One region of the Paraburkholderia sp. 22098 genome, then DNA from elsewhere that is predicted to be linked to it. Evidence: predicted binding sites of a transcription regulator. Region 1 holds the regulator's gene; each other region holds the start of a gene.
The links. Region 1 encodes LexA, which represses DNA repair genes until DNA is damaged. Its sites were predicted from a motif close to ACTGTATNNNNATACAGT; they were not measured.
Positions count from the first base shown of each region.

Region 2: imuA (translesion DNA synthesis-associated protein ImuA) is a predicted target of LexA. The motif match lies at 2,996-3,013, and genes of this name have one in related genera.
Region 3: ACTJLB_RS20935 (ATP-dependent helicase) is a predicted target of LexA. The motif match lies at 4,924-4,941, and genes of this name have one in related genera.
Region 4: dinB (DNA polymerase IV) is a predicted target of LexA. The motif match lies at 3,236-3,253, and genes of this name have one in related genera.

Region 1 is NZ_JBQEPV010000010.1:95,358-102,981, forward strand. It holds gene ACTJLB_RS21535 (sulfate/molybdate ABC transporter ATP-binding protein) at 1-20, opposite strand, end outside; gene cysW (sulfate ABC transporter permease subunit CysW) at 20-1,054, opposite strand; gene cysT (sulfate ABC transporter permease subunit CysT) at 1,051-1,947, opposite strand; gene ACTJLB_RS21550 (sulfate ABC transporter substrate-binding protein) at 2,098-3,147, opposite strand; gene lexA (transcriptional repressor LexA) at 3,454-4,104, shown strand; gene ACTJLB_RS21560 (hypothetical protein) at 4,212-4,568, shown strand; gene ACTJLB_RS21565 (DUF2939 domain-containing protein) at 4,679-5,362, shown strand; gene ACTJLB_RS21570 (universal stress protein) at 5,544-6,008, opposite strand; gene nodI (nodulation factor ABC transporter ATP-binding protein NodI) at 6,285-7,199, shown strand; gene ACTJLB_RS21580 (ABC transporter permease) at 7,228-7,624, shown strand, end outside.
Region 2 is NZ_JBQEPV010000023.1:37,486-45,109, reverse strand. It holds partial or broken gene ACTJLB_RS31045 (hypothetical protein) at 159-379, shown strand; gene ligD (non-homologous end-joining DNA ligase LigD) at 806-958, opposite strand; gene ACTJLB_RS31035 (hypothetical protein) at 1,119-1,622, opposite strand; gene ACTJLB_RS31030 (hypothetical protein) at 2,005-2,214, shown strand; gene ACTJLB_RS31025 (hypothetical protein) at 2,677-2,886, opposite strand; gene imuA (translesion DNA synthesis-associated protein ImuA) at 3,025-3,732, shown strand; gene ACTJLB_RS31015 (SOS response-associated peptidase family protein) at 3,823-4,785, shown strand; gene ACTJLB_RS31010 (alkaline phosphatase family protein) at 4,931-6,274, opposite strand; gene ACTJLB_RS31005 (alcohol dehydrogenase catalytic domain-containing protein) at 7,340-7,624, opposite strand, start outside.
Region 3 is NZ_JBQEPV010000009.1:297,345-304,968, reverse strand. It holds gene ACTJLB_RS20965 (phospholipase D family protein) at 1-70, opposite strand, end outside; gene panS (ketopantoate/pantoate/pantothenate transporter PanS) at 227-1,186, opposite strand; gene ACTJLB_RS20955 (MATE family efflux transporter) at 1,669-3,081, opposite strand; gene ACTJLB_RS20950 (RNA-binding S4 domain-containing protein) at 3,408-3,626, opposite strand; gene ACTJLB_RS20945 (hypothetical protein) at 3,938-4,402, shown strand; gene ACTJLB_RS20940 (hypothetical protein) at 4,483-4,764, shown strand; gene ACTJLB_RS20935 (ATP-dependent helicase) at 4,984-7,113, shown strand; gene ACTJLB_RS20930 (DUF4088 family protein) at 7,256-7,624, opposite strand, start outside.
Region 4 is NZ_JBQEPV010000012.1:157,403-165,026, reverse strand. It holds gene ACTJLB_RS24240 (heavy metal response regulator transcription factor) at 1-411, shown strand, start outside; gene ACTJLB_RS24235 (heavy metal sensor histidine kinase) at 408-1,913, shown strand; gene dinB (DNA polymerase IV) at 1,971-3,116, opposite strand; gene ACTJLB_RS24225 (hypothetical protein) at 3,449-4,678, opposite strand; gene ACTJLB_RS24220 (patatin-like phospholipase family protein) at 5,054-6,112, shown strand; gene ACTJLB_RS24215 (GntP family permease) at 6,109-7,596, shown strand; gene ACTJLB_RS24210 (hypothetical protein) at 7,606-7,624, shown strand, end outside.

The sequences.
Region 1 (7,624 bases):
TTACGTACGGTGATACCCATTACAGCTCTCCTTGCTTGAGCGGGTGTTGCTGCGAAGATTGCATGTTCAGCGACTGCGCGGTCGACGGCAAAGCGGACGGCAGCGTGACGGGTCCGGCGTGCGCCGGCACGTCGCGAGCGTCCGACAGTTCCGCCGACATATGACGCTCGGCGAGCAGTTTCAGTGCGAGCGTCACGAGTGCGAGCAAGGCCAGCACCGACGCCACGGCGAACGCCGCCGAGAAGTTGTATTCGTTGTAGAGAATTTCGACGTGCAGCGGCATGGTGTCCGTCTGGCCGCGAATATGGCCCGATACGACCGACACCGCGCCGAACTCGCCCATCGCGCGGGCGTTGCACAGAATCACGCCGTACAGCAGGCCCCATTTCACATTGGGCAGCGTGACGCGGCGAAAGATCTGCCAGCCGGACGCGCCGAGCACATGCGCGGCTTCCTCTTCGTCGTTGCCTTGCGCCTGCATCAGCGGGATCAGTTCGCGCGCGACGAACGGGAACGTCACGAAGATTGTCGCGAGCACAATGCCGGGCACGGCGAAGATGATCTGCACGTTATGCGCTTGCAGCCACGGACCGAACCATCCTTGCGCGCCGAACATCAACACGTAGATGAGACCCGAGATGACGGGCGAAACCGAGAACGGCAGATCGATCAACGTGGTGAGGAGCGCCTTGCCGCGAAACTCGAACTTCGCGATGCACCACGAAGCCGCGAGGCCGAACACCAGATTGAGAGGCACGGCGATTCCCGCTGTAATTGCCGTCAGCTTGATGGCCGCCAGCGCATCCGGATCGGCGAGCGACTCCAGATAAAAACCAAGCCCCTTGTTCAACGCCTGATAAAACACGGCGACGAGCGGCACGACGAGAAAGAGCCCGAGAAACAGCAGCGCAATGCCGGTCAGAATCCAGCGGACAAGCGGCGGTTCGGTGACCGGATCGGGCCGGCGCGCAATGTTCAGTGGCGCGCGCGGAGCCACGGCGTGCGGCGTGACGCCGTCGGCGTTATCGACGTGACCTGCCGAATGGCGGCTCATTGCGCACCTCCGCCAATGCTTGCAACGCTCGCGGCGCCAGGCGCCGGACCTGCGTTGCCGCGGCTCGTGCGGCGCTGCAGATACCACTGCAGCGTATTGATGAAAAGCAGCATCAGGAACGAGACTACGAGCATCACGACGGCAAGCGCCGTCGCGCCGGCGTAGTCATACTGCTCGAGCTTCGTGATGATCAGCAGCGATGTGATTTCCGACTTCATCGGCACATTGCCTGCAATGAAAATGACCGAGCCGTATTCGCCTAGTGCGCGCGCGAACGCGAGCGCAAAGCCCGTCAGCAGTGCCGGCAACACGGCCGGCAACACCACGCGGCGAAACGTCAGCCAGCGCGATGCGCCGAGGCAAGCAGCAGCCTCTTCCTGCTCGCGCTCGAACTCTTCGAGCACCGGCTGCACCGTGCGCACGACGAACGGCAAACCGATAAAGGTCAGTGCGACGAGCACGCCCACCGGCGTAAATGCGACCTTCAGACCGAGCGGCTCCAGGAACTGTCCAATCCAGCCGTTGCCCGCGTACACGGCCGCGAGCGAAATGCCGGCCACCGACGTGGGCAGTGCGAACGGCAGATCGACCACGGCGTCGACGATGCGCTTGAACGGAAACCTGTACCGCACGAGCACCCATGCGACCAGAAAGCCGAACACCGCGTTGATCAGTGCGCCGCCGAGCGCGGAGAAGAACGTCAGCCGGTACGAGGCCAGCACGCGCGGCGAGCTGACGGCGCGCACGAACTGACTCCAGTCGAGGGTGGCTGTCTTCAGAAAAGTCGCCGCGAGCGGAATCAGCACCACGAGGCTCAGATAAGCCACCGTGATGCCGAGTGTCAGGCCGAAACCGGGCAAGGCGCTTGGTTTGCGGAAGGTCAACGTGGTCATGCTCGATACTCTTTCGGTTGATGCTCGTGTTGCCGGCCGCCTGGTCCTGATCGGCCAAAAGCGCGCCAGCGGCGCGCTCCGGAAAGTGACGCGCCGTGGCGCGTCACGTTGCCTCGGTTCGCGCCTGCCGCGGCGCGGACATGGGCGGTGTTACTGAGGCTGGTAGATCGAATCGAACACGCCGCCGTCGGCAAAGTGCGTCTTCTGCGCGTTGGCCCAGCCGCCGAACGAATCGTCGACCGTGTACAGCTTCAGCTTCGGAAACTTCGAGGTCAGTTCGGCCGGAACCTTGTTCGAACGCGGACGGTAGAAGTTCTTCGCCGCGATTTCCTGGCCCTGCTCGCTGTACAGGAAGTTCAGATACGCTTCGGCCAGCTTGCGCGTGCCATGTTTGTCGACGACCTTATCTACCACCGCCACCGGCGGCTCGGCCAGAATGCTCACGGACGGCACGACGATTTCGAACTTGTCCGGACCGAATTCCTTCAGCGACAGAAACGCCTCGTTTTCCCACGCAATCAGCACGTCGCCGATGCCGCGTTGCACGAAGCTGGTGGTCGCGCCGCGCGCTCCGGAATCGAGCACGCCGGCATTCTTGTACAGCTTGCCGACAAACTCCTTGGCCTTCTGCTCATTGCCGCCCGGCTGATGCGCTGCATACGCCCATGCCGCGAGATAGTTCCAGCGCGCGCCGCCCGAGGTCTTCGGATTCGGCGTCACGATCGACACGCCGGGTTTGGTCAGATCGTCCCAATCCTTGATGTGCTTGGGATTGCCCTTGCGCACCAGAAACACGATCGTCGACGTATACGGCGACGCGTTGTCGGGCAAGCGCTTCTGCCAGCCTTTATCGATCAAACCCTTGTTCGCGATGGCGTCGATGTCATAAGCGAGCGCGAGCGTCACGACGTCGGCCTGCAAGCCGTCGAGCACCGAGCGCGCCTGCGCACCCGAGCCGCCGTGCGACTGCTTGAACGTGACGGTCTCGCCGGTCTTCGCCTTCCATTCTTTGGCGAAAGCCTGGTTCACATCCTGGTAGAGCTCGCGAGTGGGGTCGTAGGACACATTGAGCAGCGTCGTGTCGGCGGCTTGCGCCTGGCCCGCCGCGCCAAGGACGCCAAGCGCGGCTGCCGCGCCGAACGCGAGCGCTGCGATAAGTTTTCGGCTCCTGCCTGCCCGGCCCGCTTCGTGATTGTTCATGCCAAGTTCTCCGCATGTTGGTGCGCTGAAACAGCGTGTGTTGTTTTGCGTCGGGTCACGTGCACATGAGCGACTGGAGGCTAGTCTATCCAGGGGCTTTCATCATTAAAAATAATGTTTATTCATTTTTTAATACGCAAAAGTGGTAATGACAGCCAGATAAGGCGTTGCGGCATGAAAACGGATGTCTTGACGTCGATTTACGACGTTCCAGCGAGGGGTCGAGCCGCAAACTTAAAGTAAAGCTTGAATTGCGCCGGATACTGTATAAAAATACAGGCACCTGTTCATCCATACAGTGGCGCCATGACCAAACTCACCGCACGACAGCAGCAGGTTTTCGATCTGATCCGCCGGGCCATAGAGCGCACCGGTTTTCCGCCCACGCGTGCGGAAATCGCCGCCGAACTGGGCTTCAGCTCGGCCAATTCGGCTGAAGAGCATCTGCGGGCGCTTGCACGCAAGGGCGTGATCGAACTCGCGGCCGGCGCGTCGCGCGGCATTCGCCTGCTTGCTGGCCCGGACGAGGCGCCGCATCAGTTCACGTTGCCGCACGCCAGCATCATGCAACTGTCGCTGCCGCTCATCGGCCGGGTTGCCGCCGGCAGCCCGATCCTCGCGCAGGAACATATCGCCCAACACTATGCGTGCGACCCGGCGCTCTTCTCGAGCAAGCCCGACTACCTGCTCAAGGTGCGCGGGCTGTCCATGCGCGACGCGGGTATCTTCGACGGCGATCTGCTCGCGGTGCAGAAAAGAAGCGAGGCCAAAGACGGCCAGATCATCATTGCGCGGCTTGGCGACGACGTCACGGTCAAGCGCCTGAAGCGCCGCGCGAACGGTATCGAGTTGATTGCCGAGAACCCCGATTACGAGAACATCTTCGTTGAGACAGGCAGTGCGGATTTCGCGCTGGAAGGAATCGCTGTCGGGCTTATCCGCCCGGGCGAATTCTGACAGCACGGGTTTGGCTTAATGAGCGACAAGCTCAGTGCGTCATTAGCCAACCGCTCGCCTGCTCACCGACTAAAGCAGTACTCATGTTGAATCGCCCGGAGAGACTCATGGAACGCCTTGCCCGCCTGTTGCCGTTTCGCCAGTTCGGCCGTCTGCGCCATCTGCGCAAGCTGGTACCTTGCTCACTGATCGAAGCGTCCACGGCTGCTACCGCGTCGCTGTTCGACTTGCCCGCTCGCGGGTCCGACCGGCAGGCTGCGTTGCCGTCTTCATTGCCGGCATTCGCTCGCGTGTCGCTGAACTCGGGGCTCAATACTGCCGAGCCCGAGCGCCGTGCGCCGGTGCGCGTGTACCACGGGCCGTCGCGGCTCATCATGGTCGGCACTGTAGACGCGGTGTGCCGCATGATTGACCGTTGCATCGCCGAGGAAACCAACGTCCACGGAGCGGTGTTCGAGTCCTGACGAGTTGTGAGGTGTGGGGCGCGTCGCTCACATGGTTTGTGGCAGCGCACGGATCGTTTCAGCGCGGTTGCGGTCCACGTTAGATCACACCTGATGGAGATTTCCGCTCGATGGCAGTTTCAACACCCAGGAAGCGCAGCGCCCGTCCGCTTGCAGTCACGCTTACCGTCACGTTGATCGTGATCGCGCTGATCGCGGCGTTGGGCTTCGCTTATGCCTCCCCGTATATCGCGCTCAACAACCTCAAACGCGCCGCCGACGCACGTGACGCGCAGACGGTGAATCGGTATGTCGATTTTCCTGCATTGCGCGAGAGCCTGAAGCAGCAAGTCACGGGCTTGCTGACGCGGCGGCTTGACTCACATGGAAACGGTATTCCGTTGGCTGCGATCGGCGCGATGATTGGCGTCGCGTTGATCGGCCCGCTCGTCGACGCGTATGCAACACCCGACGGCGTGGCTGCGCTTTTGAACGGCATGCCGCCGCGCGGCGAGCCGGGTGAGCGGCCCAACGCCGCGCCGGTGACCGGCAATCCGCCCGCTGCCAATGCGCCCGCCCCCGCATCGTCCGGTGCGGACAGCCGCACGCCCGGCGGCGCTACGGGTGATCCGAACGGCAACGCGGTTGATAGGGCCACCCCGCCCCAACCGCCGCAAACCACAGCCGGCTACCGCGGCCTCAACGAGTTCGCCGTCACATACCAGCACGGTGCCGGGGACGCGCGTTACTCCGCCATCTTCATGCGCGAGGGTCTTTTCACGTGGAAGCTGGCGGCGGTCAATCTGAACGAGTGAGCGCCAGGCGCGGCTTGACACATCGAACGCGCACGCGGCCGATCTGACGCAATGCACTCGTAATGCACACGCGCCGCCCGCTACTCCGTCCTCCGCGTTCATCCGGACCAAAGCTCACGAGCACCCACCCGCACCAAGGCTGCATGCCCGGCGCGGGTGGCCGTGCGCCCGAACCGCATCGTCAGGCCGCTTCCTGCTGCTGCTCATGCGCTGAAGAGCACGCGACCAGAATGCTGCATGACACCCGGTCGAGCAGCGGTGTATTGCCGGCACCCATCCACCATCGGGACAAGCCTGTGCGGCAACGGTGGCCCACCACCACCAGGTCGACGTGCAACTCGTTGGCAAGATTGGCGATCTCGTCGATCGGATGGCCGAACGCAAAGTGACCCTGCGCGTTGACGCCGCGCTCGGTCAGCCAGTCCACGCCCTCTTGCAGGATGTCCCGCGCGGTCTTTTCGAAGCTGCCGCACGCGACGTCCGTCAGCAGTCCCGCGCTTTGCGCAATGCTCGAACGCATGTCCACCACCGAAAGCAGATGCGTTTGCGCCTTCAGATCCAGCGCAAGGTCGGCGCCGCAACGCAGAGCCTTGCGGCCTTCACGCGAGCCGTCGTAGCACAGCAGGATTTTCTGGTAGCTCGCCATCGTTCTTCCCCTTTCCGCAAAAGCGCGGTCTGAATCAATCATGGTGCGCCGCAATTCAGCTTGCAAGGGATGGAAAACGCTAAGTGCGATTGCTGCACGCCCCGGCCTTGTGCATACGAGGCACACTCGATGAGGACAACGCCGGCGACGCCTTTGCGGCAGTGCAAGAACCCACAGCGCGGGGCGCTCCTTAAACCGCCATTTCCCGGCTGATGACCTAGAATGAGCAGCCTTCCCGTCGATTCGCCTCTTTTGCCTGAGCCTCGATCCCTATCCATGCCCGACACCGCTATCGAATTCCAGCAGGTTGAAAAAAGTTACGGCGAAAAGAAAGTTGTCGACGGACTGTCGTTTCATGTCGACGTCGGTGAGTGTTTCGGCCTGCTCGGACCGAACGGCGCCGGCAAGACCACCACATTGCGCATGCTGCTCGGCATTGCCACGCCGGACGCCGGCTCGATCCGCCTGTGCGGCGAGCCGATTCCCGGCCGGGCGCGCATCGCGCGGGCGCGCGTGGGCGTGGTGCCGCAGTTCGATAACCTCGATCCCGACTTTACCGTCCGCGAGAACCTGCTGGTGTTCGGCCGCTACTTCGGCTTGAGCGCCGCGCAATGCCGCGCGATGGTGCCGTCGCTGCTGGAATTCGCGCGGCTGGAGAGCAAGGCCGACGCGCGCGTGAGCGAACTGTCGGGCGGCATGAAGCGGCGCCTCACGCTCGCGCGGGCGCTCGTCAACGATCCCGATGTGTTGATCATGGACGAGCCGACTACCGGCCTCGACCCGCAGGCACGCCATCTCATCTGGGAGCGACTGCGCTCGCTGCTCGCGCGTGGCAAGACGATCCTGTTGACCACCCACTTCATGGAAGAAGCCGAGCGGCTATGCGACCGGCTGTGCGTGATCGAAGAAGGACGCAAGATTGCGGAAGGCGCGCCAAGGGAGCTGATCGAGTCGGAAATCGGCTGCGACGTCATCGAGATTTTCGGCCCCGATCCGTTCGCATTACGCGATGAGCTTGCGCCGCTCGCACAGCGAACCGAGATCAGCGGTGAGACGCTCTTCTGTTATGTGAACGACGCCGGGCCAGTGCATGCGAGACTGAAGCAGCGAGCGGACCTGCGCTATCTGCACCGCCCGGCGAATCTCGAGGATGTATTCCTGCGCCTCACGGGCCGCGAAATGCAGGACTGACTTCCATCGACACTGCACGAGACACGCAATGGATGCACGCACTTATCGAAGCAACGAAGCCACGCCACCCATGCAGGCCCCCTTCGCCGCGTTGCCCGCGAACGCGGTCAACTGGATTGCGGTCTGGCGCCGCAACTACCTTGTGTGGAAGAAGCTCGCGCTCGCCTCCATGTTCGGCAATCTCGCCGACCCAATGATCTACCTATTCGGCCTCGGTTTCGGTCTCGGGCTGATGGTCGGCCGCGTCGACGGCGTGTCGTATATCGCGTTCCTAGCAGCGGGCACCGTTGCGTCGAGCGTCATGATGTCCGCGAGTTTCGAGTCGATGTATTCGGGCTTCTCGCGCATGCACGTGCAACGCACGTGGGAAGCAATCATGCACACGCCGTTGACGCTCGGCGATATCGTGCTTGGCGAAGTGATCT
Region 2 (7,624 bases), on a different contig from region 1:
CTGGCCGTTCGCCGTCACGAAAACACTCGTCTGATACTGTACATCCATACAGGTTTTCGCGCAATGACGTCTGCCATGTGTTGTGACATCCAGGTCTCAAGGAGTTCGGAACGTCGTTTGCTATTCGTAATGTCTCCACAACCATAAATCGAGCGGCGATGGCAGGCGACAATTCCTACAAGCCGGGCGAAATAGTGAAAGTTTCAGGCATCTGCTCAATGGTGCATGACGATGGCAAAGCACGGTCGAGGTGACGTGTGTCGAGGGCGAACACTTTCCACCGACGCTCAGCGGCAAGGGCGCGCACTTCGAACTTAAGTACGCGGCAACGCATTCGCACAAGCACGGAGAGCTTCGGGGCACCGAAGCTCGAAGTTGAGCCGCATTCACCGCAGCAACTCGGACCCTTCACAATGACGAGCAAACAGCCTTTCGACGCCCGCCTTGGAAAGCCGGTGCACGTTGAGCAGTTGCTAACGCTGATTTCGCAACGGACTTTAGAGCGGGAGAGTTTGACTTCAGACAGTAATGCTACCGTCAACTTCCTCAATGCGACCGTCGTCTTAGTGCCAATTGGCTGCCTTCCGAGTCGCCGGCGATTCTGTTGTAGCGACAGCGGCTTCTTCAACCAGGAATTTGCTGCGGTCCCTCGCCGATGCTAAGCATTGGGAGCAGGGCCGCGACCGCACCACGTGGCTCCCGACTTTGACGCACCTTTTGATTGCACTTTGCGAACCGCCGGACGCCGACTGTCTTGGTTAAGTCGCGGTGCTGGCGCCATCGATGAGAAAATTCGTGCCGTCTTTCAAGTCCCTAATCCAAGTCGGCGGTCGAGCATGCCGCCGCTCGTTTCTGCGAAGGAGCGCAGGCCTATCTCGCCAAGCACGACTTTGACGAGCGTCGCGGCCCCCAGCATCGCTGAACAGGGAAGTGCCGGGTTCGGGTCGAGGTCGAAGATGACTTGGTCCGGATGTGCAAGGTCGGGAGCAACGCGGGTTCCGGGAGGGAACCTCGACTACGCTCATCTGCGCCAGTCTGACCAGCGCCTCTGCCGTCTCCGAGACCAGAAGCGGGACATGGGTCAGATACCCGCAGTCGTAAGTTCCTCGACGCCAGGCCTACGGTAGACGGTAGCTGCCCGTCTTTTTCCCGACGTAATGGTATGAACCTTTTTCGGCCGGCAGTTCCTGCACGACCTGCCAGTCGAATTGACCTGCAATTCCTTTATATTTGCCGGTCCCCGAGCTCAGTGTGCCTTTTCCCGACGTGGAGCCCTTAGGGTGGGTAAAGGCTTCGACGAACTTGTCGCCATCTTTATCCGAATACACGCAGTAGCCGCTTCCCGCGCCGGCTGAAAACCCTGATTCTACGCAGTGCGCGGTGACGTTGTGCATGAGGGGCGTCTTGTTGTTGCTAGTCATCAAGAGAGTCGACTCGTACAAGTAAACAACATCATCGCCGCTGACTCCAATCTCTCTTACGTCACTCCCAGCCGCGGTGTAGGTTGCGTCTATCGTTCCTTGCTTTGGGAGGGACTGTGCCCAGCCGGTTGTCATCGTCAGACAGGCCAGTAAGACTGCGAAGAAAACCCGCGCGATTTTCACGAAAAAGAGATTCTTCATTTCTGGTTACCTCTAATTGCGTTGGCCCCGTCGAAATGACGCGCTTTCCCTCTGGACGTTTGTTCTGATGTAATCGTGCGTGCAGGTTACGGAAAGCGGTCCGTAAGCAATGGAAACGTTATAGGACGTCCGAAACCGGATTTCCAGGGTTTCGCGCTGGGCCACTGATGGCGGTTCTTCGATGCTCGCCAATCTGCCGTCGCTTTCGCTGGCAGGGCACGGGAATAAGGAAAGCCGTCCCGAGCTCCTGGCCGAAATCAATCGGCCGTTGCCCGGCGAGCGGGGGATTGCCGGACCTTTTCGAGTAGCCGTTCCAGTGCCATCAAGAAAGATGAAATTCGGTCGATATTTAGCCTGTTGTATTTATTGACAGAGAGAAGACGTGGAGGATAACGATTATCTGGCGGCCTTCGCATTCTGCGTGACCGTCGATGCCATTCGGAAGGTGCAAGGGAAAATGATGCCAGAGGACCTTCCGGTTGGCTCTATGGAGCGCATGCTGGCGGAGGTCGACCTCATACAAGACACGCTTCGCATGCTCGGCATAGCCCCGGACGCGGTGAACGGCTTCCAGGACGTGCCGGAAAAGTAGTTGGCGCCCCGATGCATCAGGCTTTTCCAAAATCGTGACGCAGCCTGGCCCGACTACGCTCGTTCAGGAAATGGAAGATATGTCCAAGGCCCGTCTCTTCGAGACGTAGCGGGAGGGGCAAGGAGTCGACCGCGTACTGTGCGTCGGACAAAGCAAGGCCTCGTCCGACATCTAAGCGCTTATCGTCGGCTCGTCGGATGAACAGTCTTCAATCGCGCGCTGTTATCCATTGCTGTCAATCCAGGCGCGCGCCCATGTTAGTCCCGCTTCTTCTGCGTCTGCGCGTCGTTAAATAGACCCCGAACGCCTGGGGCTTCGACGAACTTCTTGTCGCGCGTGATTGTGCCGCTCGCTGCGTATCGCGAGTTGGGACAACCTTTCCCTCTTCTATCGCATGTCCCCATAGCGCGTATCCACGCAACACATCGGCTTGCATCCCTTGCCCCTGCAAATGGCTACTTCCTATTGCCGAAAGCGCGCGACGTCGATTCCGGCCGTCTTCAACGCTGCGTCAATCGCCTCAAGCTCCTGACCGAAGTCCAGCGCCCATTCCTCGCCGTCGCATCGCACAGTAATGCCGTTGTGCATCGATATAAGGTTGCGCGCTTTATACAGCGCGTCGACAAGGCTCGATTCTCGCTGGGCCTCCCGGACCCAAACATCCGCTCTCATGTTGCACCTCCTGGGAAACACCATGCCTCTCACCCTGCAGCCGGCTCATGGGCTTCGCTGACAAGGTCAAGAAACGCCGGTTAACATTTAACAGCCTCACCTGTAGGATACTGTACATCCATACAGGTGTTTTTCGCAATGACCACTGTCACGCCGTCTCCCGAATCGATACACCCGTCCCTGTGGCTGGCGTCGCAGCTGGCACATGGGCGAGGCCGGGTAGTCGAGACGGGCTACCCGGTCCTGTCAGCGGAACTGCCGGGCGGCGGATGGCCGGTAGGTGCATTGGTGGACCTTCTCGTGCAGCACCCAGGTGTCGGAGAACTTCGGCTGCTGCGTCCTGCGCTGAGCCAGACGGGGAGCCGGCCCGTCGCATTCGTTCAACCGCCGCATACACCCGACGGGCTCGGGCTCGCGTACATCGGCCTGACGCTCGAACAGATGCTTCGCGTCAAGGCACCGAAGACTGCGGACGCGCTCTGGTCGGTAGAGCAGATATTGCGGGCAGGAAGTTGCGGAGCCCTCATTTTCTGGACTCAGTACGCGCAGTCTTCATCGCTTCGACGCCTGCACCTGGCGGCGCAGTCATCGGAAACTCTCTTTGTGATGGTCCGACCGCTCGCCGCAGCACAGGACGCGTCACCGGCACTATTGCGCCTGGCGCTCAGACCGTCTGCTACCGGTCTGACCGTCGACATTGTGAAACGACGAGGACCCTCATGCGGGGAGCCCCTGGCGGTTGCCCTGCAACCTACTCCCGTCCTGCTGTCACGACACGAGCGTCTCTCGCGCGGGTCGTTTGCCGAAGTCGCGACTGGAGGTCAGCGGAAGGAAGTGCTCGCCTGAACTCATTGCGGTAACGTCGTGCAGGAACGTTGCGTCGCCGGGCAGCGGCCCGGGAAGTGCTTATCATGACAGCGTCGAACGGAGGCATTCATGTGCTACTCGGCTCAGGTCGTAGCAGATTATCGAAAATTTGTGCGTACCTTTGGCGCCATCATGGACATCCACGAGTTCGCCCGGCTGTTCTTCGAGCGCGCGGAGGGCATTAGCAAATCCAAGATACCTAAAGCCATGGAAGACGCCTTTGCTGAACCGCAGGATGACGCAGAGCGTGAAATCAATGTTCTCATCGCCAGGTACGCTTCAACGCAGGCTACCAAACTCGAGCAGGAGCTGTTCAAACAACGGAAGCGGCTGGCCGACGCCGAACGCACGTTGCAAACGAAAGTCACGAAGGCGGCAACGGAAAGTCGGCGAATCGCCACCGACAAAATTGCCTGGGCGAAGGGCAAGCTAGAGGACCTGCAGCGAACCGAACCACAACCGCGCGACGCGCGTATCTTCCCGGGCAACTACGCGCCCGTGATGGTGATGGAAAGCGGACAACGAGTAGTCAAACCCATGCGTTACCAGTGCCGCGTCGCTGGAAAGCCTGCGTCTTACGATGTCAAATATCCCGGCACTTACAATGCGCGTCGGGACAGCCTCGAAGGCTTTTGGGCACCATGCTTTGGGTACACGCATGCCGTCCTGCTTGTCGAAGTTTTCTACGAGAATGTGAGCAAGGCAAAGTTCGAAAACACACTACTTGAGACTCATGAGCGTGATGAGAACGTCGTCCTCGAGTTCCGTCCGAGCAACGGGGAACTGATGCATGTTGCCTGTCTGTGGTCACGATGGAGCGCGCCGGGGGAGCCGGACCTCCTGTCGTTCGCGGCCATCACAGATGAACCTCCGCCTGAGATTCAAGCTGCCGGGCACGACCGGTGCATCATCCCTATCAAGCCGGAAAACATCGATGCATGGCTTAACCCCGACCCACAGAACCTGGAGGCAATGTACGCAATACTTGATGACAGGGACCGGCCGTACTATGAGCATCGATTGGCCGCATGAGCCATCGAGAGTACACGACACAGGTGTTCGTTTAAGCGGGGTGCGGTGGTACTCGGACATTTGTGTTACATCAAGCGGACAAAGTCTGCTGCCATAGGAACTGCGGTCTGCCGGGTCCGGTGCCCCTTGGCGCGTGTCGCCGGTTCTAGTGATGCGCATACAGGGGCAGAAAGGGGTCCTTCGACCGCGGGGCGCCTTCGCTGGTGGGTCTCGGGTCTCCACTCGCCGCGACGGGTGACGGGCATTGCGGAATGTCGGAGCGAGGCGTAGAAAGGCTCAACATCTTCGAGAAGCTGTCCGCTGCACGTACGCGCGCCGTCAAATTAAGGGCGCCATTGAGCCCAAGCAACGTATCCGTTGTTTTCAGAATTGAGCTGTGGTCGTACACCGAATGGTCAATGGTGCCAGCAGGAACGAAAGGAGAGACGACGATGGCCGGAACGCGTACGCCTAGCCTGTCAAACGCAAAGTTATGGGTTTTCAGGCGGCCATTTTCCGGCGAGGCCGGCGGCTCCGCATTCGGAGGTGTCACATGGTCAAAGAAGCCGCCGTGCTCATCGAAGACGACGAGCAGGACACTGCTCGACCATAGTTTGCTGCCACTGATGGCGTCGTACACCTGCTTGACTAACGCCTCCCCTTTTCGAACGTCGCCAGCCGGATGCATCGAATTGCCGTTCCTGAAGTCATTCTTCGCATCGTACGTTGGCTCAATAAAGATAAATTTCTCGGTCAATGAATTGTCAGCAAGCCGGGAGAGCAGCGTATCCATGCGAACGAAACGACTGAGCAGATTTTGCATCCCGTGAATACCGCGCGTCTGTGCAACGTCGCCTTGCACGATAAGCCAGTCCGACTCCTGAAGCGTTGAAAAAACCGTACCGTTCGGAAAAGCGAAAAGCGGCGCGTTGAAGAACACCGCTTCCACAACTTGCGCGTCACTCGGAGAATGGTCGAGCCCGGACGAGGTGCCCGCCACGGCAAAGAAACGATTCGGCCACGTTGGTCCCGGCATCGATGCAAACCAGTTATCGCACACACCGTACTGGCGGGCCAGGAAGTTCAGTACCGGGAGCTGGTCCGGTGTGAAGGCGTTAAAGGCGTCGGCTACTACGTCGGAATGGTCCTCGTATGTGGCGGCAAAGCCCATCGTCGAAGCGTCCGTCGCAAAAGGTGGATAGCCGTACGGACCGAAAACGAGGGAGTCGTTACGTACGGTATCTCCACTGGCGACCTGTAGCCCGCACAACTGGACACAGGCGTCGGTAAACTCGTGACCCGGGTCAAAGCCAAGCGCATAGGGCGCACCCTTGCCTAGCTGATAAGCCGTCCCGGTTCGTCCGAAATTGACTGTGGGCGTAGCGGGCAGTCCGTTGGCGGTTGTGGTCTCACCTCCAGGCGTGACGCCAGTCAGGTTAGACCAACCAAACACGCTGTCGTAAGAGCGATTCTCAAGCATCAGAACGAAAACGTGCTGTATCGCTGCCATAGGTCGCCTCCGAATGTATTGCCCAATCTTTCCTGCCGGCGGCAAGCAGCACAGAAAGGCACTCGAGCCGCTATCACCAGTTCGGCTTCGCCCGACCACTGTTGAGCGCAACCAACTGGTTTATTTATATGCGGGTTATACGAAAACGCAATGAGAAATGCGCTAGTGAGGACTCTGCGCTTTGCGTAAGCCACAGCCACATGGTAGTTCGCTTAAAAATCAACGTTGCGCCTCGGGAAGCTCGGCTACCATCCCCACAATCTCCGATGGATGCGACGCCGCTTTTGCCACAGTCAGGCTAATGGCGCAGGCGGCAGACAGGCTGCCCGCCAACAGGCTTATCGACGAATATGTGCGGGTCGCCGGCGGCAGCTCCGCGGCGATGGGGATGGTCTGGGGAGCGCTTTTGGAGACGATATCGCAAAGCTAATGGGTGCGGAGGCACGATACTTTGCGGCCATCTGGGAGGCAGCATTCGACAAGACCGACACGTCGCTGCCATCGGGAGTTCGGGAAAGTTCGGGAAATAGCACAATCGGAATTGGCGAAGGTGTATCAGGACAAGGATTTTGTCCCTTCTGTGACACTGGACAACATATCCTCGCTGCTTGAATGACGCCACGGTGGTAGCCGACCGCGCGACGGCGTCAATAACAGGCGAGCGTCCCGCACGCAGCACCTCCTTTCGAGGTGGCGCTGTGACTACCGGGGTTTAATTGAAGCAGCCTTGACGCCGGTTTGCTCTGGCGCTTTTGTTGCTTTTTCAGAGCACGACGAGCCAATGTCGCATTGACATCTGCAGGCATTCGCTCGTGCAAACTCACCGCTTACGTCATCTACATTGGACGGGTTGACGTTCCGCGTGGATTGGTCGCTGGTCACCCACTGGCCGTCAATGTAGTTTGCAAATTGTTCCATTGCCTTCCTTTTCAATCGAGGAATCCCCGGTCCGTTGTGCAACATGTAACCGGATGACTCGGGCGCCATTCCCGCCGTGTTAGGCGGGAGCGCGGCGAGCGGTTACCCGTCACCCAACGATGCCGGGATTCGCTGTAACGCGAATAATTACTGCTGCGGCTTAACGACGAAATTGGTGAATCCGCCGTTACGGCCACCGATTGTTGATAGCGCATCATTGATGCTTGCAAGCGGGAAAGCTGTTGTTTCGAAAATAGACAAGTCGAGCAGACCGCACGCAGCCAGGTCTGCCATATCCTGACCCTGTGCCGCACTGAACCAGTTCGAGCCATTCCACTGCACCTGAGCGGCCATCAGCTTGAAGAGGTTCATTGGGACGAGTTCGGACACCCCACCGACATTGACTGCCTTCGCGCCTCTACGCAAGCAGTC
Region 3 (7,624 bases), on a different contig from region 1:
AATGTCTGGCGGAGCGGATTGCGCGCTTAAGTTGCGTCGCGGTCTGCTTTTGTTCTGTATGCCACTGCACGCTTTTCCCCTTGTTGTTCAGGCTTTTCGTAACGGCAGCGCAGATGCTTCAGCCGCGCTGCCGAGAAATCCATTCTAAGGGGAATCGCGCCGCCGGACTGTGCACCGCGGCACGCCGGCGGCGTCTGGGACCGCGATGAGCGGTGGCTCGAAACCGTCAGACGCGTTCGGTGTTCAGCCCTCGTTCGCCTTCGGCATACGTCGAGCCCTTCGCCGGGCGCCCTGCCCAATAACCCGCGAGCAGCGACCCCGACAGGTTGTGCCAGACGGAGAACAGCGCGCCGGGCAACGCGGCAATTGGCGTGAAGTAGAGCTTGCCGAGCGTCGCGGCGAGGCCCGAGTTCTGCATGCCGACTTCAATCGCAAGCGTGCGGCAAACGGCTTCGTCGAAACCTAGCAGGCGGCCGCCCCAATAGCCGCCGAGAAGGCCGATGCCGTTATGCAACACCACCCCGAGCATCACCACGAGGCCGACGGACGCAATGCTTTTTTGCGTGCCGCCCACCACCGCGCCGATGATCAGCAGGATCGCGACCATCGAAACCAGCGGCAGCACTGGCTCGATCTTGCGAACCGTCTTGCCGAACAGGTGATTCACCACGAGACCGACCACGATCGGCAGCGCGACGATTTGCAGGATGCTCATCAACATGCCGTGGACGTCGACGGCGATTGACGCATCCACGTAAAGGCGCGTAAGAAGCGGCGTCGCAAAGACACCGACGAGCGTGGACAACGCACTGATCGTCACCGACAGCGCGACGTCGCCGCGCGCCAGATAGATCATCACGTTCGATGCCGTGCCGCTCGCCACGCTGCCCACCAGCACCATGCCGGCGGTCAGATCGGGCGGCATGCGCAAGACTTTCGCGATGACCCAGGCGGCGAGCGGCATCACGAGGTAATGCAGCACGATGCCTGCGATCACCGGCGCGGGCCGTGTGAAGACGCGTTGAAAGTCCGCGACGGACAGCGTGACGCCCATCGCCAGCATGATGATGGTCAGAAGCGTGGTGACGTGCGGAGCGATGCCGGTGAACGAAGCCGGCGAGAAGTACGCTGCAACCGAAATGAGCACGGCCCAAACGGGAAAAAGACGGGTGATGCGGGCAAGCATGGGGCAAGGTCCTTGGTTATGTTTTATGGCGAGAAGCGGAGGTTGGTCGTTCGCAAGCGGGCGCAGCGCTGAAGGCGGCGACGCTCTGCCGGGTGCGGGGCCTCACGACTGCAGCGAGTGCCTGTGAGCGGGACGCGCCGTACGTCGCGGTCGCTGCAGTTGAGTCGCAAGCGAACGGCAGGTTGTCAGCGGATGGTGGACCTGCCGGCAGCGCGGTCCTTTGTGAGGCGCGCAAGCGGAGCTTCGGTGGATGGACGCGGGTTCGCGACTCGCACCGAAGAAGTCACGCATTTTAACGTTGTGGGCGGCAGCTTGCTGGCTCTATGGTTGCGCGTGCAACGGGTTTGCAGGGACGTTGGCTCGCTGTGCCATTGTCCCTTTTGCGGCAAGACCGGCCGCCGGGCCTTAGCGGATTTCCCGTCCGCAAGCGGACCTGTCACGCAGCGCGGACGTGCCTGCAACGGCGAGTCTGTTACCCGCGTTCAAACCGATGCGGCAGGCGGCGCGTCCGCCGCAACCGGCACGCGCCGCAAGCTTAACTTGTGAAAGCGCAGCGTCATCAGCAGCGCGACGCTCGCGAGTCCGGCCGCGAGGCCCCACCACAAACCTCGAGCACCCAGCCCGGCATGAAAGGCGAGCGTATAGCCGGTCGGAAAGCCAATCACCCAGTAACCGAATGCGGCGGCGATCATTGGTATGCGCGTGTCTTTCAAACCGCGCAGGCAGCCTGATCCGACCGTTTGCATGCCGTCGACGATCTGAAAAATCGCTGCCACGCCGAGGAGTGAACTCGCGAGCGTAACCGTCGCCGCATTGGCCGGGTCGTCCAGGTGCAGATAGAGGCCGACGATCCAATGCGGCGCGGCGATCAGCACGATTCCCGACAACGTCATGAAGCCGACGCCGAGTGCCAGCGCGACGAAGCCCGCATGACGCGCGGCGAGCGGCTGCCCGGCGCCGGACCAGAAGCCGACTCTCACATTGGCCGCCTGGCCGATCGCGAGCGGCACCATGAATGCCACCGACGCGACGTTCAGCGCAATCTGATGTGCGGCCAGTTGCGACTCGCCGAGCAGCCCGACCATCAGGCCGGTCGCGAGGAAGAGCGTCGATTCGACGCCGTAGGTGATCGCCACCGGCCAGCCGATACCGAACAGTTCGCCCATCAGCGGGACGTTGGGGCGCGTGGCGACCACGAAATGGCGATAGCGGGGCCGCAGATGCAACAGCGCCATCAGCACGAGCGCGGTCAGCCAGACGGTGATGGACGTCGCAGCCGCCGAGCCGAGGAAGCCGAGCCGCGGCAGCCCGTACGCGCCGTGAATCAGCCCGTAGTTGAGAAAGCCATTCACCCCGACGCTGACGAGCGACACCCACAGGAGCCGCCGCGCCGCGCCGATCGCCGGCAGGAAAGAGCGCATCAGACCGACGCCGATCAGACTGCCCAGCGCGCCCCAGCGCAGCACCGCCGCATACTCGCCGACGTTATGCGCGAGCAGCGCCGGTTCCCCGAACGCAAGCAGGATGGGCGTCGCGAACGACAGCAAGGCGAACGCCGGCACCGACAGCAACACCGACAACACAAAACCGGTCCAGTAGATGTGCGGCACGCGGCTTTCGTCCTGCGCGCCGCGCGCATGCGAGACGCTCACGCTGACCGACGTCAGCACGCCCTGCAGCAGCGTCACGACCACGAAGAACAGATTGGCGCCCAGACCGCCGGCCGCGAGCGCGTCCGGTCCGAGAGAGCCGAGCAGGATCGTGTCGGTGACGCCCATGGCCATTTGCGACAGTTGCGCGATGGCGAGCGGCGCGGCGAGCCGCGCGGTGTCGGCGGCGTGGCGGGACAAGGTCGGCGGACGGGTGGCCACCCGGGTGAAGCCGGATTGAGTCATGGAGCGTGTGAAAGTTGACGGAATGACGACGCCGTGACCGCTGGCGACCGCCGCGGCACTGGAAGCAGCGAAGGCAACGGAAGCGCGCTCTACGAGAGACGCGTGGGCTCGCGGTCGCATGGCGGTTCACGAGCCTCGTAATGACGCCGATCGAGGCGGCTCGCCACGGTTTCCCGGCGAGCCCACGGTCGGCGATGTCAGCGGGGCCGTTCGTCTAGCGAAACCAACAGCTTATTGCGTGACCGCTGCAAAGTCGATGGATTAAGCACATTTTTGGTGCGCGAGTTTCCTGCGGAATCTCGTGGTTCCTGCGGGAGTAGTAGCGGTCAGGCTTCGTGGACCGCGATTCGCGTGTCACCGAGCAGTACCACCTGTCCTGCGCGGATCTTGCACGTTTTACGCGTTTCGACGCGGCCGTCCACAGTGACGGCTCCGTCCGCTACCATCATCTTCGCCGAGCCGCCGCTGTCCGCGAGCCCCGTGATCTTCAGCAGATTGTGAAGTTCGACGTAGTCGCCGGTGAGCGTGAAATCGAGGTTGGGCATGGGCATTGCACCTTCAGGCAAGGGGTTCGCATCATAAAGCACAAGCTTGCCCCTAAGAAGTCGCGTTGTCTCGCGCAGTGTTTCGTGAACGCATCGCAAGCAAATGCAAGCAGATGTTATCCGTTTGTCGGAAAGTGAAACGTTGCGTAACACCGGTCGTCACAACACGACTTCACTCGTAAAGTGCATCTCAGCAGGAAAGCTTGCCGGATCTAGTTCGGCTATGAGCAGACCGGGAGGTCGTCCAGCGCGCCGCAGCGCGATGCAGGGCGGTTCGACCCGGCCACAACAACTCTAGAGAGGAATTTGCCATGACCCAGATTCGTACGCTCCTGATCGGTACCGCCATGACCGCATTCGCCGCCACGGCAGCCGTCGCGCAGACCACACAGCCCGTTCAACCGGCTGCGGGCATGAATGCCCAGGTACAGGTTCAGTCGCCCGGCGCCGACGTCGCGCCGGCCGCTCCTGCCGCCCAAGGCGTGCAGCCGGTCACGCCGGCACCGACCCGCCTGACGGCCTCGGGCTCGCCCGATCCGCTGGTACAAAAGCGCGAAGCCAACGCGAAGGCTAACGCGGAGTACCGCGCGTCGAAGAAGGCGTCGAAGGCCGAACTGAAGGAACAGCAGAAGGCTGCCAAGTCCGAATACAAGGAGCAGGTGCGCGACGCGAAGATCAACAAGAAGGCGGACAAGCAGGCCGCTGACAACGAAATGAAGATGAACCTGCAAAGTCAGGCGGGCGCCCAGACCGACGGTGGCGAAGTTAAGCACTAATGGCAGGCGGAGCCGCGGGCTCAGGTAACCCGCGGCGTCGAACCCGACTCGACCTGATGAGACTGGTAAGGAGGAATCGCATGAGCAACACTCGATTTACTAATTCCGCAAAATCCCCGACCGCGCGGCTTTGCGCGTTGCTGATCGCGGGCTGCCTGTCGTCGGCCGCATTCGCGCAGGCAAGCGATCCGGCCGCGGCGCCGGTCACGCACGCCGATCAGAAGGCGGCGAAGCAGCAAGCCAAGGCAGACAAGAAGGCGGCTGTCGCGCAAGCCAAGGCCGACAAGGAAAAGACCGAAGCCCAAGCCGACGCCGACAAGGCGCACGCCGAGGCCACTCTGAAGGACGCGAAGAAGCAGTAGGTTCCTGCTTCCTGATGAGCAGGTGCGACTTGCTCAACGAAACGGCCCGTTTGCGGAATGCACACGGGCCGTTTCGTTTTGAGCGGCTTGTAAGCGTGCGGCGCGGCGCGCGCGTGACTGCGCAGCAGCCACGCTAAAAAAGGGCGCTTGTGCGCGCGGGTTGTATGGATATACAGTATGCGTCGCCGTTCCCGATCCATCCAACGCCCTTAAAACACCGTGCTTTCCGTCGCAGAAACGCCGTCGCCGTCCGATACCGCCGCCTGGCTTGCGAAGCTGAACGACGCGCAGCGCGAGGCCGTCGAATTCGGCACCGATACGCCCCATTCACCGTCGGGCGCCTTGCTGGTCATTGCGGGCGCGGGCTCCGGCAAGACCAGCACGCTTGCGCACCGTGTGGCCAATCTGATGGTGAAGGGCGCTGATCCGCGCAGAATTCTGCTTCTGACATTTTCGCGTCGCGCGGCGCTAGAAATGACACGCCGCGTCACACGTATTGCCACGACGGCGCTCGGCACGCGCGCCGCGCTCGCGCAAGGGCTGACATGGGCGGGCACGTTCCATAGCGTCGGCGCGCGGCTTTTGCGCGAATATGCAGAACTGATCGGACTTGCACCGGCCTTTACGATCAACGACCGTGAGGATTCCGCCGATCTGATGAATCTGGTGCGACATGAACTGGGTCTGTCCGCGAAAGAACGGCGCTTTCCGGCTAAGGGAACCTGTTTCGCGATTTACTCGCGCGTCGTGAACACCGGCGCGTCACTCGGGCAGGTGCTCGATAACGCGTTCCCGTGGTGCCGCGAGTGGGAAGCCGATCTGCGCATGCTGTTCGCGGCCTACGTCGACGCGAAGCAGAAGCAGAGCGTGCTCGATTACGACGACCTGCTGCTTTACTGGTCGCATATGGCTGCGGAGCCGGCGATCGCCGCCGATCTGTCGGCGCGCTTCGATCACGTGCTGGTCGACGAATATCAGGACACCAACCGGTTGCAGGCGTCAATTCTCCTCGCGCTGAAGCCGGATGGACGCGGCCTGACCGTGGTCGGCGACGACGCGCAGTCGATCTATTCGTTTCGCGGCGCCACCGTGCGCAACATTCTCGATTTCCCGGCGCATTTCGATCCGCCTGCGGTTCAGGTCACGCTCGAACGCAATTACCGCTCGACCGAGCCGATTCTTGCCGCGTCGAACGCGGTGATCGAACTGGCCAGCGAGCGTTATACGAAGAACCTGTGGACCGACAAGTCGTCGGCGCAACGGCCCCGGCTCGTCACCGTCGCCGACGAGGCCGACCAGGCGCGCTATATCGTCGAGCAGGTGCTGGAAGCGCGCGAGCAGGGCATGACACTGAAGTCGCAGGCGGTGCTGTTTCGCGCCGCGCATCACAGCGCGGCGCTCGAGATCGAACTCACGCGCCGCAACATTCCGTTCGTGAAGTTCGGCGGCCTGAAGTTCCTCGATTCCGTTCACGTCAAAGACGTACTGGCGGTGCTGCGTTGGGCCGAGAATCCGCGCGACCGTGTGGCCGGTTTTCGCGTCGTACAGTTACTGCCCGGCGTGGGGCCGGCCACGGCCGCCAGAGTGCTCGACGAAATCGTCGCGCGAGCCGGCGTGGGCAATCCCGCCGACACCGCGGGCGGCACGCTCGCCGCGTTCGCACCGCCGCCTCGCGCGCAGGAGGACTGGCATCCCTTCGTCAGGCTGATGTCGAGCGTGTATGGGCGGCAGACGCCATGGCCTGCGGAGTTCGAGATGGTGAGGCGCTGGTACGAGCCGCATCTGGAGCGCAATCATGAAGACGCCGCAATCCGTCATGCCGACGTGTTGCAGATGGAAAGCATTGCGGGCACGTATGCGTCGCGCGAGCGCTTTCTGACGGAGTTGACGCTCGATCCGCCCGATGCCACGAGCGACGAATCGGGCGTGCCGCTCATCGACGAAGACTATCTGATCCTGTCCACCATCCATTCGGCAAAGGGACAGGAATGGCGCAACGTGTTCGTGCTGAACGGGGTCGACGGCTGCATTCCGTCCGATCTGGGTACCGGCAGCGAAGAGGAAATCGACGAAGAACGCCGCCTGCTTTACGTGGCGATGACGCGCGCAAAAGAAGACCTGCATATCGTCGTGCCGCAGCGCTTTTACGTGCACAACCAGACGCATATGGGCGATCGTCACGTGTGGGCGTCGCGCACGCGCTTTATCCCTGCGCACCTGATGCCTTTGTTCGACGCGTACGCATGGCCCCGCGTGCCGGTGCCCAGTGCGCCGACGGCCGCGGGGCTCGCCGCGGCGGCGCAGGCAAAAATCGAAATCGGAGCAAGGCTCAGGAAGATGTGGGACTGAGCGGCGCTCAGGTGGGCGGGGCTCGATGCCGCACGGGCTGTCGCCGTGCGGGAGCATCCCGGAGGGCTCCCTGGATCGCTTTCGGCAGCAGGCAACGTGCTTTACGCGCTAGCTGCTGCTGGTGGGCAGACGCTCGGCCGAGTTAGCGCGACTGCCGTTGCTGCTGTTGCGGGGCGGGGCGGGGCGGCATGAAGAAGTTGCGCAGCCACGCCGCCATCCGCGAAAACACGTCGTACGGTTCTTCGACGAAGATTTCCGGCTTCAGCAGGCGCAGATATTCCATGATCTGTTGCGCTTCCTGCTTCTGGAACGAGCCGTGCGAAATGCCGAGCCGAAGCAGGCCGCGCAGTTCGCCCAGCTTTTCGCGGGCGGTGCTGCCCACGCTCGTTTCGCATGCCACCTTCGCTTCATAAACACGCTGACGCAGCGATTCCACGAGCCGCCATGCCGGCGTCTGCATGATTTCCTCGAGCGCCTGGATATCCTGCACTGCGCTCTTGATCTGTGCCGA
Region 4 (7,624 bases), on a different contig from region 1:
GGCGCCGACGACTATCTGACCAAGCCATTCTCATTCCTCGAACTCGTCGAGCGTTTGCACGCGTTGGCGCGCCGTACGCGCTCGCAGGAGTCCACGCTCATTTCAGTCGGCGATCTGTTCGTCGATCTGATCGGAAGGCGCGCGACGCGAGAGGGCGTGCGTCTCGATCTCACCGCGAAAGAATTCCAGTTGCTAAGCGTTTTGGCCCGCAGGCAAGGCGATATTCTGTCGAAGACCGCGATCACTGAACTCGTCTGGGATGTCAACTTCGATAGTCATACTAACGTCGTGGAAACGGCGATCAAGCGATTGCGCGCGAAGCTCGACGGCCCGTTTTCTTCCAAACTGCTGCATACCGTGCGCGGCATGGGCTATGTGCTCGAAGTGCGCGAAGAGGCGGAACAGCCATGAACCGTTCAATAGCACGGCGCCTCGCACTGATGTTCGCGCTCGTCGCGCTGTTCGTATTTACGCTCGTCGGCGCGGGGCTTTTTGCGGTGTTGCGCTCGCAACTCGAGAACCACTTGCGCGAGTCGCTCGACGACCGTGCCCAGATCGCGCGGCTCATCTGCAATCACGGGCTGACACCTGAAAAATGGCGCATGTCGCGCGAGAAGCTCACCGACATGACGCCTCATGACCGCAGCACCGTATATGCGGTAACGAGCATCGAGCCGTCCTACAACTATGGCAAGCCCATCGAGGGATCGACCGTGAAGACCTGGCCCGGCGGCTACGCGCGCGTGAGGCCGGCGGGCGGCGGTGAAGACATGCTCACCACCACGGTGTCCATTCCCGGCTATTCGACGCGGCCCCCCATGCAGTTGCAGGTTGCATCGAGCTATTCGCCGAACATTCGCACGATGCGCGTATTCGGTTTCGCGCTTGCGGCGCTGTCGGCGCTTGGCAGCCTCGCGGTGCTGCTGCTCAGTTATTCGGTGACGCGCATCGGCCTCGCACCGTTGACGCGTCTCACCCGCGACGCATCCGCCGTCAGTCCGAACAATCGCTCGCAACGGCTGAATACCACGTCGTTGCCGCATGAATTGAATGACCTCGCTAATTCTTTTAACGGCGCGCTTGAACGTCTCGACGGTGCGTACTGCCGCCTCGAATCGTTCAATGCGGACGTCGCGCACGAATTGCGTACGCCGGTCACGATCCTGATCGGGCAGACGGAAGTGGCGTTGACACGCAACCGCTCCGTGGACGATTTGCGTCATACGCTACAGTCGAATCTCGAGGAATTCGAACGCATGCGCGCGATCATCAACGACATGCTGTTCCTCGCGCGAGCCGATCAGGGCGAGCGCGCAACGGGCCTGGTGGAAGTATCGCTGGCGGCTGAAGTTGCGCACACGCTGGAGTTTCTGGAAATTCCACTTGAAGAAGCTCGCGTGCATGCGCGCTTGCATGGCGACGCCGCAGCGCATGTGAACCGCTCGCTGTTCGGTCGCGCCTGCACGAATCTGTTGATGAACGCGATCCAGCATTGCCAGCCGGGTGCGCAGATCAACGTGCGCATTGTGCGGGACGGGCAACAGGTGCGCATTGAAGTTGCAAATCCCGGAGAGCCGATCGAGCCCAGCGTGCTCGAACATCTGTTCGACCGGTTTTATCGTGCTGAAGCGTCGCGCACCAATAGCCGCGAGAACCACGGCCTGGGTCTCGCCATCGTTAAGGCGATTGCGGAGATGCATCGCGGCAGCGTGTCGGTGCAAAGCGCGAACGGCGTCAATACGTTTGCATTTTCGATTGCTGCTTCGCTTGCGGACAGCGTCACGCCGTCAGTACGTTCGAATGCGGCGAAACTGCCGGGGAATGGCGTGGGAAATGGTGCGGCGAACGCAAACACTCCACCGGCACCGGCACCGGCTTCATATTCGTCACTGGTAAAAGGAAAGTCTGCCTGAACGGGTTGCCACCGCTTCGGCGCTCCGTGTCACGCTGCATGCAACTGAACGCACGAACTAGAAATCAAGCGTGAACTGAGCCGGCTCGTCACGCGGAACCTGTCCGGCGGGTTGCAGGTTGCCGGCCTTGACTCCGAGCAGCCTGATGGATTTAACGAGCTCCACTCTTTTCAGGCAGTCGGTCGCCGCGCGACGCAACGCTTCCGCATTGGCAATGGGTTCGGGAAGCGTGATGTCGCGCGTGACTGTTTTGAAGTCGTTGAAGCGAAGCTTGATGCCGATCTTCTTCGCCAGATAGCCTTTTCTCTGCAGATCGGCTGCCACCTGTTCGCACAGACGGGTGAATGCGGCGCCCAGTTCCTGCCGATGCCGTACGGCATGAAGGTCCCGTTCGAATGTGGTCTCGCGGCTCATCGAGACCGGTTCGCTGTATGTCACCACGGGCCTCTCGTCAAGACCGTGGGACACTCTGCGAAGCCATGCACCGTAGCTTCGGCCAAAGTGCTCTATGAGCCACGACTCGTCGCGCTCAGCGATTCCGCCGATGGTCGTTATTCCCAACGACGCAAGTTTCGCGCTGGCCTTGGGGCCAATACCGTTGATCTTATTCGCGGCCATTGGCCAGATCCTGGACTGCACGTCTTCGAACTTCAGGATCGTGATGCCGTCGGGTTTTTGCATGTCGGAGCACAGCTTTGCAAGCAGCTTGTTGGGTGCGATTCCCACGGAGCACGTGAGGTTCGTTGCTTCCAACACCGCCGACTTCAGCTTGCGCGCTACTTCCTCTGAACTGCCGCTCGTGAGCGAGACGTCCGCGTACACTTCGTCGATACCGACGTCTTCTATGCTCGAAGTGACTGACCGCACTGCATCTTTGAACAATCGCGAATACGTTCGGTAGAGGTCGAAGTTCACCGGAAGGATGATCGCATCCGGCGCTAACCGGGCGGCCTTCATGGTGGGCATGCCGGAGTGAACTCCGAACGCGCGCGCTTCGTAGGTGGCGGTGGTCAAGACGCCTCTGCCTACGTAGTCGCGTAAGCGCGAAAATTCGCGTGTGCCGTCCGGGTTGGTCCGCGGCGCGTCCGTGCGACGACCGGCAACCACCATGGCCTTGCCTCGTAGTTCTGGATACTGCGACAGTTCACAAGACGCGAAGAATGCGTCCATGTCGATGTGGGCTATGCGCCGTTCATCTGGCATGCCGTGTTTGCTCGTTAGTGGCGTTCGGTGGTGCCGCCCGGGCCTAAGGGGCGCTCGTCCGCACCTTCAGAAAAGAGCGTGCGGACGAAGGTGCGTGCGTTTGACGGGTATTTTACCGGACTGTACGTTTGTACAGTATTTTTTGTCAGGGTTCGTGGAATCCGGTCTGCGGATTTGTCGGGAAGGCGGATTCGTTGGACTGATGCGTCAACCGAGTGCCGGAGGCATGGTCATGCGGCGAGACCTATCTCCAGGTTGGCCCGCCGCCTTCCGATCTACTGATGTGCGCGCCTGCAGATCCGCGCAAGTGAAGCCCGCAGCACTGCCGCGCCTCATCTGGCGGCGAATACCGACACCCCGCCGTTGACGAACCCGTTTGCCGCGCAACCTGGGCATCCCGCCGGCGATGTCGCGGAAGAGTATGGAACGAAAATGAGCCCGGTTGCCGGGTCGATTGCAACCGAATGCGCGTTATTGCCCGTGTTAAGACGGGCAACGACACTGCGACTGCCCGCGTCGACGATGGTCAACACGGGCGTGCATGGCGACGCGGCCGAGCAGGCGCCGTTCGTCGACGCATTGCCAGAAGACGTCCACCGGCTCGCCGCGTTGTAGTAGCGATTGGTGGGCGCATCATATTCAAGCTGATCGCCGCCGCCAGCGTTCAGGGACGCCGCCAGTGCACCGTTCGAACGGTTGAAGATCTGCATGAGCAACGGAGCGCCAGTCGTACCTTCGCGACACCCGACCGCAATATCGTTGCCGGGGCCCAGTGCCAGCCCTGTGGGATCGCAATTGCCTTCCGGGTACATCGCTACGCCCGCAAGCGACGTGTAGTTTTGACTGCCACCGGTCGGAATTGCTCGAATGGACGCTCCCGGCAATTTCACCAGTTCGCCATGAGGATTCGCTGTGCTGCCGTCAACGTTCACATAGAAGTTGTCGCTGGCGGCGTCGTACCGGCACGCTTCGAGGCCCGCGGTGGGCTTGCCCGAGAGATCCGTGAACGTCACCTTGGCGACGACGGTCTGCGTGGACGTGTTGATGAATGTTGCGAACGGGGGCGTCTCTTCCGGGCTGGAGATCATGAAGATGCCATGCGTGGGATCCAGACAACCTTCATCTGCGCGAACGCCCGTCGTGCTAACCGTGATTTTGTTCGTCACGGCGCCAACAGCGGGATCGACCACCTTCACAGAGTTCACGTCGCCCACGTAGATAAAGTTGCCGACAGCCGTCGCGCCGTCCGGACCCGCCTGCGAATTCGGCCCGGGGCCAAGCCCTGTGAACGCGAGAGGCCCGCTTCCCTGAATGGCTTTGACGAAGGTCTTCGACGGTATGTCGATCTGATCCAGAGATGCGTTATTCCTGTCGGTGAAATAGTATCGGCTACCCGAGACGACGCCGATGTCGAATGAGAAGTTTACGCCTGCCTTGATGTTGGGGACCGCGATGTCCGATACATGGTGCGGGCCGCTAATGCTGAGTTCGTCCCCGCCACAACCCGCAATCGCAATAGCCGCACACGCCACCAATGCATTCGCCAACAGGTGCTTCGGCATCGTACACCTCCCATCATCGTCGTTGGAGCGGACCTATCTCAACGGCGCGCCGGAAGAGATAGTAGACGTTGCTATAGCTTATGCATTCCCGTAAGCAGTTGTCCTTATCGTTTTCCCAGGTAGGCGGTACTGTGCTTAAGATTCCCATAAGGTTTGATATTTTATCTGTGCATACCTGACGCTTGAATGCCATCTGGAATCAGAAAACCATGGCTGTTTGCTATGAGTGAATATGCGCGCTATCTGGGAAAACTCGTTCTGGTTTTCAAATGTGCCAGCGCGCGCCCGCATTTGAAACGGAGCGCTTATTGGATACTTTGCAATTAGACAATTGGTCGTATAACCTTTCCCGTGCCTCGTCCATCCGGAAACACGATGACCGATCTGCACGTCGCTCCTCGCCCATCAGATCGCGACGGCCCGCTGCTCGTCGATTTCGCGCTGCAGGGCGGGGGCTCGCATGGAGCCTTCACGTGGGGCGTCCTTGACCGAATGCTCGAAGAATCCCGGTTGCAGATCGACGGTGTATCGGGTACGTCGGCGGGGGCAATGAACGCAGCGGTGCTTGTCAGCGGCTTCGAGCATGACGGCCGGGCCGGCGCGCGCAAGGCGCTCGAACACTTCTGGCGGCAAGTATCGGATGCCGCCATTTTCAGTCCCTTCCAACGTAGTGCGCTCGACAGGCTCATCGGCCGCTGGACGCTCGATCATTCCCCACTCTTTCTTGCGATGGAAACGATCTCGCGGCTCGTTTCGCCGTACGATCTCAATCCGACCTCGTTCAATCCGCTGCGCAACATTCTGGCAAAGACCATCGATTTCGACTCGGTACGCGCCTCGCGTATAAAGCTTTTTGTTACGGCGACGCATGTGCGTACCGGTCAGGGCCGCGTGTTTCGCAATGCTGATCTGAACCCGGACGTGCTTCTTGCATCGGCGTGCCTGCCGACAATGTTCAAAGCCGTGAATATCGACGGCGAAGAGTACTGGGACGGCGGCTACGCAGGCAATCCGACAATCACGCCGCTCATCCGTGAAACGGATTCGACAGATACCTTGTTAGTGCAGGTTAATCCCGTCGAACGTCCTGACGTGCCGCGTTCGGCACGCGACATCATCAGCCGGCTCAACGAGGTCGCATTCAACGCGCCCTTGCTGAAGGAGTTGCGCATGATCGCACTGCTGCACAAAGTCGCCGACCCGGGCAGCGACGAAGGCCGCCGTTGGGCAACCATGCGTATGCACCGGATCGCGAGTCCGGTCATGACGTCGCTTGGCTATTCGTCGAAACTCAATGCCGAATGGCGCTTTCTCACTATGCTGCGCGAAGAGGGGCGACGTGCTGCGCAGGTGTTTCTCGACGAACATGGCGGTGCGCTCGGCGAGCGTTCGTCACTCGACCTGGATGGGCTCCTCGAAGGAATGATCCAATGAGCGATCCCGTGTTGTCGTCCACTGCGCTGGGCCTCGGGCTCGTGGGTATGTTGGTGAGCCTCGGGTTGTTGATCTGGTTCGCATATCGCGGCTGGAGCGTACTGCTGCTCGCGCCGATTGCAGCGATGCTGGCCGCCCTGGTGTCGGGCGAGCCCGTGCTCGCGCACTGGACACAGACCTTCATGTCGAGCGCCGCGCGTTTTCTGGCGCAGTTCTTTCCATTGTTCCTGCTCGGCGCACTGTTCGGCAAGTTGATGGAAGACAGCGGTTCGGTCAATGCGATCGCGCAGTTCATGACCGACAAGCTTGGACCGCGCCGCGCAATCCTCGCCGTAGTAATCGGCGGTGCGGTTGTGACGTATGGCGGCGTGAGCCTTTTCGTCGCTTTCTTTGTGCTGGCGCCGATGGCGCAGGCGCTGTTCCGTGCGGCGAACATTCCGCGCCGCTTAATGCCCGCTGCAATCGCGCTCGGCACATCGACATTTACGATGTCAGCGCTGCCGGGCACGCCTGCGATCCAAAATGCGATACCGATGCCGTTCTTCGGCACGACACCGTTCGCGGCGCCAGGGCTTGGCGTTATCGCGAGTGTTGTAATGATTGGATTTGGCCTGTGGTGGCTTTCGCGTCAGGAGGGCGCGGCACGGCGCGCGGGTGAGGGGTTCGGCGAGGCGCCGGACGCGTCGCCGAGTGCGCGGGAATCGAGCCTGGTGCGCGAACGTGCGACTGTCTCGCAGTCGTTCGATCCGGCCGAAATCGAACGCGGCCGCGTCAGCGAGCGACTGCCGCCGATCGGCATCGCGATTGCGCCGCTCGTCGTCGTGGTGTGCGCAAACTTTGCAATGAACATCTTCGTGTTCCGACATTACGATGCGTCGTATCTCGCCGAAGCACGTTGGGGCGGGACGACGCTGTCTGCTGTAAGCGGCGTGTGGAGCGTGTCAGTGGCGCTGGCGCTCGCCGTGGTGGTGCTCATCAGCATGAACGGCTCGCGGCTTGGAACGCTGAGAGAGAGCGTCGATGCGGGCGCAAATGCTTCTGTATTGCCCATTTTGAGTGTTGGTAGTCTTGTAGGATACGGCGCGGTAATCGCGGCACTGCCGGCGTTCGAGTTGGTGCGGGCGTGGGTACTCGGCATCGGCGGCGGGCCACTGGTGTCGCTTGCCGTCGCGGCGAATCTGCTCGCGGCACTGACGGGCTCCGCGTCGGGCGGCTTGACCGTTGCACTCGATGCGCTCGGCGGCACCTATCTCCAACTGGCTGCGCAACATCACATTGATCCGGCGCTGCTGCATCGAGTCGCAGTCATGTCGTCGGGCACGCTGGATAGCCTGCCGCACAACGGCGCTGTGGTAACGCTGTTGTCGGTATGCGGTACGACGCATAAACAAAGCTATCGGGATATGTTGATGGTCGGAGTGGTTGGCGCGCTGGTGGCGCTGGCTGTGGTGATTGTGTTGGGATCGTTCGCCGGAAGTTTTTGAGTTCTTTTTGTGTCCGCGACGATTATTG